One region of the Streptomyces sp. NPDC014764 genome, then DNA from elsewhere that is predicted to be linked to it. Evidence: riboswitches for the same ligand, from Rfam matches in the RefSeq annotation. Region 1 holds a riboswitch; each other region holds the start of a gene.

Region 1 (3,262 bases):
GGCTGCTGGAGGAGCGGATCGTCGTCCTGGGCACGCGGATCGACGAGACCGCGGTGAACGACGTGACGGCCCGGCTCATGCACCTCGAGCACCACGCCCCGAACCGCGACATCTCGCTGTACGTGAACTCCTCCGGCGGCCCCTTCCACGCCATGTCCGCGTTGTACGACGTCCTGACGTACGTCACCTGTGACGTCGAGACGGTCTGCCTGGGCCGCGCGGAGGGGACGGCGGTGCTGCTGCTGGCCGCCGGCACGCCGGGGAAGCGGTACGTCCTGCCCGGCTCCCGGCTGGTGCTCCGTCAGCCCGCCCTTCACGAGCCGGTGGAGGGCAGCGCGAGCGACCTGGCGGTCCGGGCCGACGAGCTGGCCCGGATCAGGGTGCGTACGGAGGAGATGCTGGCCCGGCACACCGGCCGGCCCGTGGACCGGGTGCGGGCCGACCTGGAGCGGGACCTCGTCCTGGACGCGCAGGCCGCCGTGGACCACGGCATCGCCGACCGGATCGTGCCGCACCACCGCAGTGCCCGTACGGCGACCGGCGGGAGGTGAGCAGACGATGCTGCCCGAACTGCCGCCGCTGCCCGCGCTGACCCGGGCGGAGGCCGAGCTGATCGACCGTTACCTGGAGGTCGTCGACCTGCTCGGCCGGGTCAACCCGGCCCAGGGCGGCGACACCTATCGGAGCCTGCGCGCGGCCCAGGCGCTGGTGGGCAAGGCGGTCGCGCTGCGCGACGCGCTGACCCTGATGCACCGGCGTGGCGAGAGCGAGCTGCACGCCGCGACCCTGGCACGCGCCCTGCGGGTGCTGGACGGCGAGCGGCGCACGGCCAGGGTCACGCTGCCGCCGCAGACGGGGCGTTGACGTGAGCGGGCCCGGCGCGAAGGGCCCGCTCGACGGCACACCCCGCGACGAGTTGAAACGGACCGAACGGCTTACCCCCGTCCGGCGTAGACGAACCTCCTTTTTTCATGCCGTCGAACTTGCGCACCCGCGCCCGCCGAGGGGCGGAATTGACCGTCCCACCCCTGGTCCTGGCCTCACACGCCCTCTTGACGGCGACTCGAACGGACAGCTGTCCACCCGAACGGGTGAGTGGTGAGTAACAACACAAACCACCCGTTCCGTTGGGAAATCGCTCGCGCCATGGGTCAAGATCCCTGACTGACGACAAGACCCCGCCGCCGCGGCGGGGCGATCCGGGCGGACGCCGAGTCCTGCCGCCGCACGGATGACCGGTCGACAGGAGTGGATCGGCAGGAGTGGAGGACCCAAGCACGACGGGTCGCCGGTACGCGCACAGTGCGCGTCCCGAGCAGCCCTTGGGGTGAAGCCGCGTCAGCGGCCGGGCTACTTCGCCAGCCCGAATCCGACAGGTCATCCTTCACAGGCGGCTGACGAAGGGTTGCGCATGAGTGCGCTCAATCGTGTCCCGTCTCTCATGGCCCGGGCCGGCACGGCCTCGGCCCTCACCCTCGCCGCCGTCGGCGGCTCGATCGTGGTACCAGGAGCGGCCGGGGAGGCCGCCGCGGCGACCGTGGGCAGCAAGGCCCTGAAGGTCGCGGCGTCCAAGAAGGGGGCGCCGTACGCGTGGGGGGCGACCGGACCGAACCGGTTCGACTGCTCGGGCCTGACGCTGTACTCGTTCAAGAAGGCGGGGAAGAAGCTCCCCCGCACGGCCGCGCAGCAGTACAACAAGACGCGCCACATCTCCAAGAGCAGCCGTAAGGCCGGGGACCTGGTCTTCTTCCACTCGGGCAACTACGTGTACCACGTCGGTATCTACGCCGGGAAGAACAAGATCTGGCACGCCCCGAAGACCGGCGACGTGGTGCGGCTGCAGAAGATCTGGACCAACAGCGTCTGGTACGGCCGCGTGAAGTGACGGGCGGGGGCGGTGGCGCCCGCGGGAGCGCCGCTGCCGGGCCGCGACCGGCCATGCGGGCCCTGGCCCGCGTGGCGTCCCGCAGGGGCCCGGCGGGGTCGCCCTCAGGACGACGACCGCCCCGGGCCCCGCACGCCGTCCGTCACGGCCTCCGACGCCCGTACGGACCGTGACGCGACGTCACGGCTCCTGCTGCGACGCTACGGCGACCGTCTCCGCGGGCTGGGCGGTGACGGGCCGGACGGTGGCGGCGCCGGGCCACGGGAGTTCGACGGCGACCGTCTTGCCTCCCTCACGGGTGGGCCGGATTCTCAGCCGGCCGCCGCACTCCGCGGTGAGCCAGCGGATGATGACCAGACCGCGCCCGTTGTCCTGCTGGACCGCCGCGGGAAGCCGCTTGGGGAACCGCGGGTGGCCGTCCGTCACCCCGATGTGCACCCGCTCGTCGCGGACCAGGACGACGTCCACCGTGAACGTGGGCGACTGGCCGAAGGTGTGCTGCACCGCGTTGGTCGCCAGCTCGGAGACGATCAGCCGGACGGTGTCGCAGAGTTCGGCGTCCGGTGGCAGCCCCCATTCCGCCAGCGCACCGGCCACATGGGCCCGCGCGGCGGAGACCGAGGCTGGATCGCTCGGCAGAGTGACGGATGCTTCCAGGTGATCTGCCATGGCGACGTCGTCCCTTTCCCACGGGACCGCAGTCCGACACGGAGCGGCTGGTTCGAGTACGGTCCCGCACTGGTGCTTCGTCGCCAGACTGCCATCACCGCAGGGTGCCGCGCGGCGATCCACCAAGATATGCATATATCTGTCGCTCAAAGCGGTGAACTCTGCGACGGGAGACCGTATCCGGGCGGCCCGGAAGGAGTAAGGAGAGGCCCATGCAGCACGGTCCCGCGGTGCGCCGCAGGAAACTGGGCGCCGAACTGCGCGCGCTGCGCACCGCGGCCGGACTCACGAGCGGCGACGCGGCCCGGCTGGCGGGCTGGCACCAGTCGAAGGTGAGCCGGATCGAGACGGGCACGAGCGGCACGAAACCGGCCGACGTACGGTTACTCCTCGACGTCTACGGCGTGGACGACCCGCAGTTGCGGGAGTTGCTGCTGGTGCTGTCGGGCACCGGCGACGGCGACGGACGGCACCACTGGTGGCACGCGTACCGTGGTGTACTGCCCCCGACGTACCGGGACTTCATCAGTCTGGAGTCGCAGGCCGGCGCGATGCGCACCCTGGAGACCACGGTGGTCCCGGGACTGCTGCAGACGCCCGAGTACGCACGGGCGGTGACGGAGGCGGCCCTGGAGGGCGCGTCGGAGGAGAGGCTCGACGCACTCGTGGAGGTGCGGCTGGCCCGGCAGGACGTGCTGCGCGCCGAGC
Region 2 (3,262 bases), on a different contig from region 1:
GCTCACCGGCGGCAGCGGCATCGCCTCGGTCACCGCGGCGACCTTCTTCGTGCGTATCGTCATGTCGCCCTTCGCGCATCCCCTGTTCACCGTGCTCACCGGCATCGGGTTCGGCGCGGCCGCGCTGGCCGCCGACCGCCAGCGGGTGCGGCGCGTCCTCCTGCCCCTCGCCGGGCTGCTCCTCGCCATGGGCATGCACGCCCTGTGGAACGGCTCCGCCACGCTCGGCCAGTTCGGCTTCATCGCGGTGTACGGGGCGTTCATGATGCCGACCTTCGGGCTGCTGACCTGGCTGGTGGTGTGGACACGGCAGCGGGAGCTGCGGACCGTGCGCGCGGAGCTGCCCGCGTACGCGGTGGCGGGCTGGCTGCGCCCGTCGGAGCCGTTCGCGCTGGGCTCGATGCGGGCCCGGCGCCTCGCCCGGAAGTTCGCCCGCGAGCACGGCGGCAGACCGGCCGCGCGGGCGGTCGCCCAGTACGAGGCGTACGCGACGCAGCTGGCGTTCCTGCGCCACCGGGGCCGTGCGGGGAAGGCGGGGGCGGACTTCGTGACGCGGGAGCGGGAGCTGCTCCTGGAGCTGTGGCACCGGCGCGCGGCGGCCCGTCCGGCGCTGGAGCACGCGGCCCGGCTCACGGCGCCCCGGCTGCCGTACGGCGCGGGTTGGGCGTACGGGCCCGTCCCGGCGGTGTGGCCGCCGCAGGGGCAGCCGACGTATCCGGCGTACGGGGAGAACCCCTACCGGCGCTGAAAAGGCCTCGGACATGCGGAACCGGCAGCCCTGACGTCGGGGGGTCGTCGTCGGGGCTGCCGGCGTTCACGGCGTCGGAGGCCGGGAGCCGGCCTCCGTGGTGGCTCAGATGCTGAGGCCCTTGCCGGCCAGCCAGGCGGCCGGGTCGACACTGCCGGAGCCGGTGTGAACCTCGAGGTGGAGGTGGGCGCCGGTCACGTTGCCGGTCGCGCCGACACGGCCGATCACGTCGCCGGTGGCGACCTTCTGGCCGACGCTGACGTTGATCGACGACTGGTGGGCGTACCAGACCTCGGTGCCGTCGTCGAGCGTGAGCACGGTCTTGTAGCCGTACGAGCCGTCCCAGCCGGCGGAGGTGATCGTGCCGGTGTGGACCGCCTTGATCAGGGTGCCGGTGGGCGCGGCGAAGTCGAGGCCGGTGTGGTAGCCGGAGGACCAGTAGGCGCCCGCCTGACCGAAGGTCGAGGTGATGGTGTACGAGGAGGTCGGGAGCGCGTACTGCTTGGCCAGCTCGGCGAGGCGCTCGGCCTCGGCCTTCTTCGCGGCCTCCTCCTCCGCCTTCTTCTTGGCGGCCTCGGCCTTCTCCTTGGCCTCCTTCTCGGCCTTGGCGGCGGCCTCGGCGGCCTCCTTCTCGGCGGCGGCGAGGGCGGCGGCCTGCGCCTTGCTCTGCGCCTGGCCCTGCTGCTGCTCGACCTGGGCCATGATGCGGGCGCGCAGCGCCTCACCGGCGTCGGCGCCCTCCTCGGCGCCGGTGTCGGCGGCGGCCATCCTGCCGATGTCGCTGAGGGGGGTGCTGGATCCCTTGGGCGTTTCCTCGTCGGAGATGAGGGAACCCACGTTGGGAAGGTCGGGCATGGAGATGGAGACGGGCGGCTTGCCGGTCTGGGCGCTGGCCATGCCGCCGGCGCCGACAGCGGCTATGACGCCGACGCCGAGGACGGTGGAGCTGCGGGCGAGTCCGCCTCCGCGCTGCTTGGCGACGCGGTGCCGGCCACGCACGGGCCGCACGGACTCCGCGGTGGGGTTCCACTCCTCGAAGGGGCCCTCTTCGACGCCGGGGGCGCCGTACGCGAAGGTGTCGTTCGGCTTGAACGGGGCCTCGGGGGCAGGCGGGTTGGACGCCACGTGGGCGCGCTCCTTTCCTTCCGTCTTCGCCTACCGGGTTAGCTGACGGGTTCGGAGCGGGAAGGTCTCCTACGCGCGTATACGAACCGTGTTTCCACGGCGGTATCCGCCCGATTCACCCCATGGTGGTGGTTCCCCGGTTCCCTTGCGGGATTCGGCGCATGCGCACGGAGCCGACTTCTGTGACGGCTGGGACGACCGCGCTGCGTTATCGAACGTTAATAGACGCGGGGGCCGGATTCCAAGCCGTTCCTCTTGATCGTTAACGGTTTTCGCGTGGACTTAAGCGCCACGAGCGGGCGAAAACGGGCGAGTTGACCGCGCCTCGGACGACCGGCCGAACCTGACGGTTCGTCAGTTGTTATGCGCTGCGACGCCGTTCGCTCACTGTGCGTGAAAGGCGGGGTGGAGGGCGCGTGAAGAGGAGGGCGACGAGCACCGCCATGGAGAAACACCGAGGGCCGGAACCCTTTCGGATTCCGGCCCTCGGCCTTCAGTAGCGGGGACAGGATTTGAACCTGCGACCTCTGGGTTATGAGCCCAGCGAGCTACCGAGCTGCTCCACCCCGCGTCGGTAAACACGAGTGTACGGCATCCACGGGGTCCGGTGCACATCGCTTCCCCGGCGGGCGCGATCAGCCGCCCAGCAGGTGCGCGTTCGGCGCCTTCGCACGCTGCTCGAACTCCGGCAGCACCAGCACCGTGGCGCCCCCGTCCGCCAGTACGGCGCTGCCGTCGGCGTCCGTCACGAAGGTGTCCGGCTCCCGCCAGGCCGTAACCACCCGGCGCACCCCCGCGTCCAGGATCAGCCGCGCGCAGGGCGCAGGACGGGACGCGCGGCGGGCGCACGGCTCCAGGCTGGAGTAGACGGTGGCGCCGGCCAGCCGCGGGTCGGTGGGGTCGGCCTTGGCGAGCGCGGCCTCCTCCGCGTGCACCACCGGGTCGTCACCCTCCCGGGAGTGGCCCCGCGCCAGCTCGGTGCCGTCGGCGGCGACCACGACCGCACCGACGCTGAACGCGGTCCCGGAGGGCGGACACTGTCCGGCCAGGTCGCAGGCGAGGGCGAGCCAGTGGCGGTCGGCGGCGGACGGCAGCGCGCCGGTGCCCGGCGCGGTGGGCTCGTAGCGCATCAGGACGACGTCGCCGACGGGGCGGGTCTCGACAAGGCGCAGCCGGCCGCCCTGGTAGGGACCGGGGCCGAACAGGCGGGGGGCGTCCGGGTCGCCGACGAACAACGGGGCGAGGACGAGTTGGAGCTCGTCGGCGAGGCCCTCGGTCATCAGCTGGGTGTGGATCTGCCCGCCGCCCTCCACCATCAGCCGCCGTACCCCGCGCACGTCGTGCAGGTGCTCCAGCAGCCGCCGCCAGTCCAGCACGTCGCCGAGCGGC
Region 3 (3,262 bases), on a different contig from region 1:
GCGTTCGGGCCGCCCAGGTAGCGGAACAGCGGCAGGTCGCTGGCCTCGGAGGCGGCGTGCGCGACGGCGAGCGAGACGCCGAGGATGGCGTTGGCGCCGAGCGAGCCCTTGTTGTCGGTGGCGTCCAGGTCGAACATCGCCTGGTCGATCAGGCGCTGCTCGGTGGCGTCGTAGCCGACGAGCTCCGGGCCGATCTGCTCGATGACGGCCAGCACGGCCTTCTCGACGCCCTTGCCCAGGTAACGGCCGGCGTCGCCGTCACGGAGTTCGACGGCCTCGAAGGCGCCGGTGGAGGCGCCGGACGGGACGGCGGCACGACCCGTGCTGCCGTCGTCGAGGCCGACCTCGACCTCGACCGTGGGATTGCCTCGGGAGTCCAGGATTTCCCGGGCTACGACGACGTCGATGGACGGCACGAGCATCTCCTTCTTGGGATGTGACGCGGGTGAGCGGGGCCGCGGGGGCCCTGCGGGTCCGAGCCTAACCGGCTCCGGGCGATCGGCCATCTCGCCGCCCGCCTCATGGACAGAACCGAGAGTAAATTGTTTCCGAGCGGAACAAAGCCCGTTGGGCAAACCGTGACCGTAATGCGTCCGGACATGACCCCGCCCCGGTGCGTACGGGGGAAGAAACGCACCGGGGCGGGGAGCCCGTGGGAACGGGGAGGGACCTGGCGGTCTGCCCTTACTTCAGGTGCAGCTGCTGGCCCGGGTAGATGAGGTCGGCGTCGTCGACGATGTCGTCGTTCAGCTCGAACAGCTTGGCCCAGCCGCCCTTGACGTCGTGCTCGGCGGCGATGGAGCTGAGGGTGTCGCCCTTGACGACCTTGTACTCGCCGTCACCCTTCTCGACCTTCTTGCCGGTCGGGGTGGTGACGGTCTTCTTCTCGGCCTTCTTCTCGGCCTTCGGCGCGGCCGGGCGCTCGGCGGAGCGGGAGGCCTTCTGCTCGCTCTCACGCGACTCGGCGGAGCCGGACTCCTGCGAGGAGCCCTCGGCGGAGCCGCCGTCGTAGGAGGCGTTGGACAGGCCGGTGCCGCAGACCGGCCAGGCGCCCTTGCCCTGGCCCGCGAGGACCTTCTCGGCGATCTCGATCTGCTGGGCCTTGGTGGCCTGGTCGGCGGTGGCGGCGTACTGGGTGCCGCCGTAGCCGGCCCAGGTGGAGGCGGAGAACTGCAGACCGCCGTAGTAGCCGTTGCCGGTGTTGATGGACCAGTTGCCGCCGGACTCGCACTGGGCGACGGCGTCCCACTCGGACGCGGTGGCCGCGGAGGCGGTGCCGGACGCCATCAGCGGGCCGGCGACGGCGGCGCCGGCGACACCGGCGATGGCGATGGCGCGAGTGGCCTTGGACGGACGACGGTGCTTGCCCTTGCCGGAAAACAGCATGGATGGATCCCCTCACCGACGCCTACGAGGTGAGCTGTCGGGTTCGGGCCGGTTGAGTTGCCCGGCCACGTCCCTCCCGGGACGCGGCTTCACCCCGAGCCGTACCGGACGTCAACCGTCCGGTCGCGGCACTTACCTGGGTCCCCCGCTCCTGCCTACGGCGCATGACGCGACGACTGTTCCCGTGCTGCCACTGGCAGGATTCGGCGTGGCGGCAGCCGGGGCCCGCGATGGCGAGCGGTCACGACCGTAAGCACGCGATCGGCGGAATATCAAAGATGATCAGGGCCTCTGAGACCTATCTCTCACAGTCCTTATTACGGACATTCAGCCCTTATCGCTCCGTCAACTGCCGCCGCTCCCGGGCGCCTTCGACCGCCCCTCTCCGGCCGCTATTCGGCGGTCCCACCGTCCACCAGAAGTCGCTGACCGGGCAGGATGAGGTTCGGGTCGTCGCCGATGACCCGCTGGTTCTCGACGTAGAGCGCCGTCCATCCGCCGGTCAGGGCAAGGGAGTCGGCGATGGAAGTCAGACTGTCGCCGTCCTGGACGGTGTAGCGGTCGTCGGCGATACCCGCGGGCGTGCCCGTGGGAGGTGAGGCGTGCCGGCCGGACGACGGGGTCCCGGCGCCGGCGGTCCCGCCCTCCTGCGCGCTGGGGCCGCGATGGCGGCCCGAGCCGTTGCTCTCGGACTCGGCGGCGGTCGAAGAACCGGCGCTCTGCCCGGACTTGTCCGACTCGTCACCTTCGGGGGTGGCGGAGGCGGACGGGGAGGCTCCAGGGTTCGCGTCACTCTTCGTCTCACGGGATGAATCGGATGAACCCGACCGGTCCGACGAGGAGGCGGAAGAGGAAGTATCACCTGTTTCCGGCGTACCGGACGGGGTGGTCGTCCCGCCGGTCCGGGTGTCGTCGTCGTCCGTGCCGGTCGGCACGCCCGGGTCGACGTCCGGGGACGCGGTGTCCTGGTTCAGCCCCGTGAGCAGGCCGCAGGCGCGCCACTTGCCGACACCCTGGTCGGCGAGGATTCTCTCGGCCACGGTGATCTGCTGGTTGCGGCTGGCCGCGTCGGCGCTGGGCGCGAACTCCAGGCCGCCGTGGTTCTCCCAGTCCTCCTGGGTCAACTGCAGGCCGCCGTAGTAGCCGTTACCGGTGTTCTGGCTCCAGGAGCCGCCGCTCTCGCACTCCGCGACCCGGTCCCAGGTCTCACCGTCCGCCGCACTGGCGGCGCCCGCCCCGAGGAGCGGGATCGCGATCGCGGATCCGGTCACCCCGGCGGCGACGAGCAGAGCCGGAGCCTGGCGGGGGCGACGGTGTCGGCCGTTCCCGGAGAGCATGCGGAAGCCTTTCACTCGGCAACAAAGACCGGTACGGGCGAGCAGAACCGTGCCGCGCGCCGTACTTGATGGGTGAACGTATAGGCAGTCGATCACTTGTCACAAGTTCATGCCGTGCAGATCACATGAAGATCACAGAGTTGAGCATGCCTCAGGTTTCCGCACACCGGCCCCCGGGCACGGACAGGAAGGTCAGGTCTGCCCTGAACGCGGAGGGGAGAATTCCACCGGAAGCGTGCGGAGTCCCCGCATGATGAGGCCGCCGCGCCAGCGCAGTTCGGCCGGATCGGCGGCGAGCCGGAGGTCCGGAAGGCGCGTCAGAAGCGTGGCGAGCGCGGTCTGTCCCTCCAGGCGCGCGAGCGGGGCGCCCAGGCAGTAGTGGATGCCGTGCCCGTACCCCAGGTGCTGGTTGTCGCGCCGGCCCAGGTCCAGGGTGTCCGGGTCGGCGAACCGCTCCGGGTCCCGGTCGGCCGCGGCCAGCACGACGAGCACCGGGTCGCCGGTCTCGATCCGCTGCCCGCCGATGACGACCGGCTCCG

Evidence for each region. Region 1 has a riboswitch for cyclic di-AMP ahead of ACF1AG_RS19200 (C40 family peptidase). Riboswitches for the same ligand answer to the same signal wherever they lie in the genome.
Region 2: linked by a shared signal. The riboswitch ahead of ACF1AG_RS30110 (M23 family metallopeptidase) and the one ahead of ACF1AG_RS19200 (C40 family peptidase) in region 1 are both predicted to bind cyclic di-AMP.
Region 3: linked by a shared signal. The riboswitch ahead of ACF1AG_RS21580 (transglycosylase family protein) and the one ahead of ACF1AG_RS19200 (C40 family peptidase) in region 1 are both predicted to bind cyclic di-AMP.

What each region holds. Positions count from the first base shown of each region.
Region 1 is NZ_JBIBXY010000007.1:101,556-104,817, reverse strand. It holds gene ACF1AG_RS19210 (ATP-dependent Clp protease proteolytic subunit) at 1-551, shown strand, start outside; gene ACF1AG_RS19205 (hypothetical protein) at 559-864, shown strand; cyclic di-AMP (ydaO/yuaA leader) riboswitch at 1,199-1,408, shown strand; gene ACF1AG_RS19200 (C40 family peptidase) at 1,412-1,885, shown strand; gene ACF1AG_RS19195 (ATP-binding protein) at 2,066-2,554, opposite strand; gene ACF1AG_RS19190 (helix-turn-helix transcriptional regulator) at 2,767-3,262, shown strand, end outside.
Region 2 is NZ_JBIBXY010000019.1:95,741-99,002, reverse strand. It holds gene ACF1AG_RS30115 (PrsW family intramembrane metalloprotease) at 1-748, shown strand, start outside; gene ACF1AG_RS30110 (M23 family metallopeptidase) at 854-1,873, opposite strand; cyclic di-AMP (ydaO/yuaA leader) riboswitch at 1,886-2,043, opposite strand; tRNA gene ACF1AG_RS30105 (tRNA-Met) at 2,371-2,444, opposite strand; gene ACF1AG_RS30100 (dihydrofolate reductase family protein) at 2,509-3,262, opposite strand, start outside.
Region 3 is NZ_JBIBXY010000008.1:136,626-139,887, reverse strand. It holds gene eno (phosphopyruvate hydratase) at 1-416, opposite strand, end outside; gene ACF1AG_RS21580 (transglycosylase family protein) at 685-1,386, opposite strand; cyclic di-AMP (ydaO/yuaA leader) riboswitch at 1,391-1,559, opposite strand; gene ACF1AG_RS21575 (transglycosylase family protein) at 1,779-2,723, opposite strand; gene ACF1AG_RS21570 (cytochrome P450) at 2,916-3,262, opposite strand, start outside.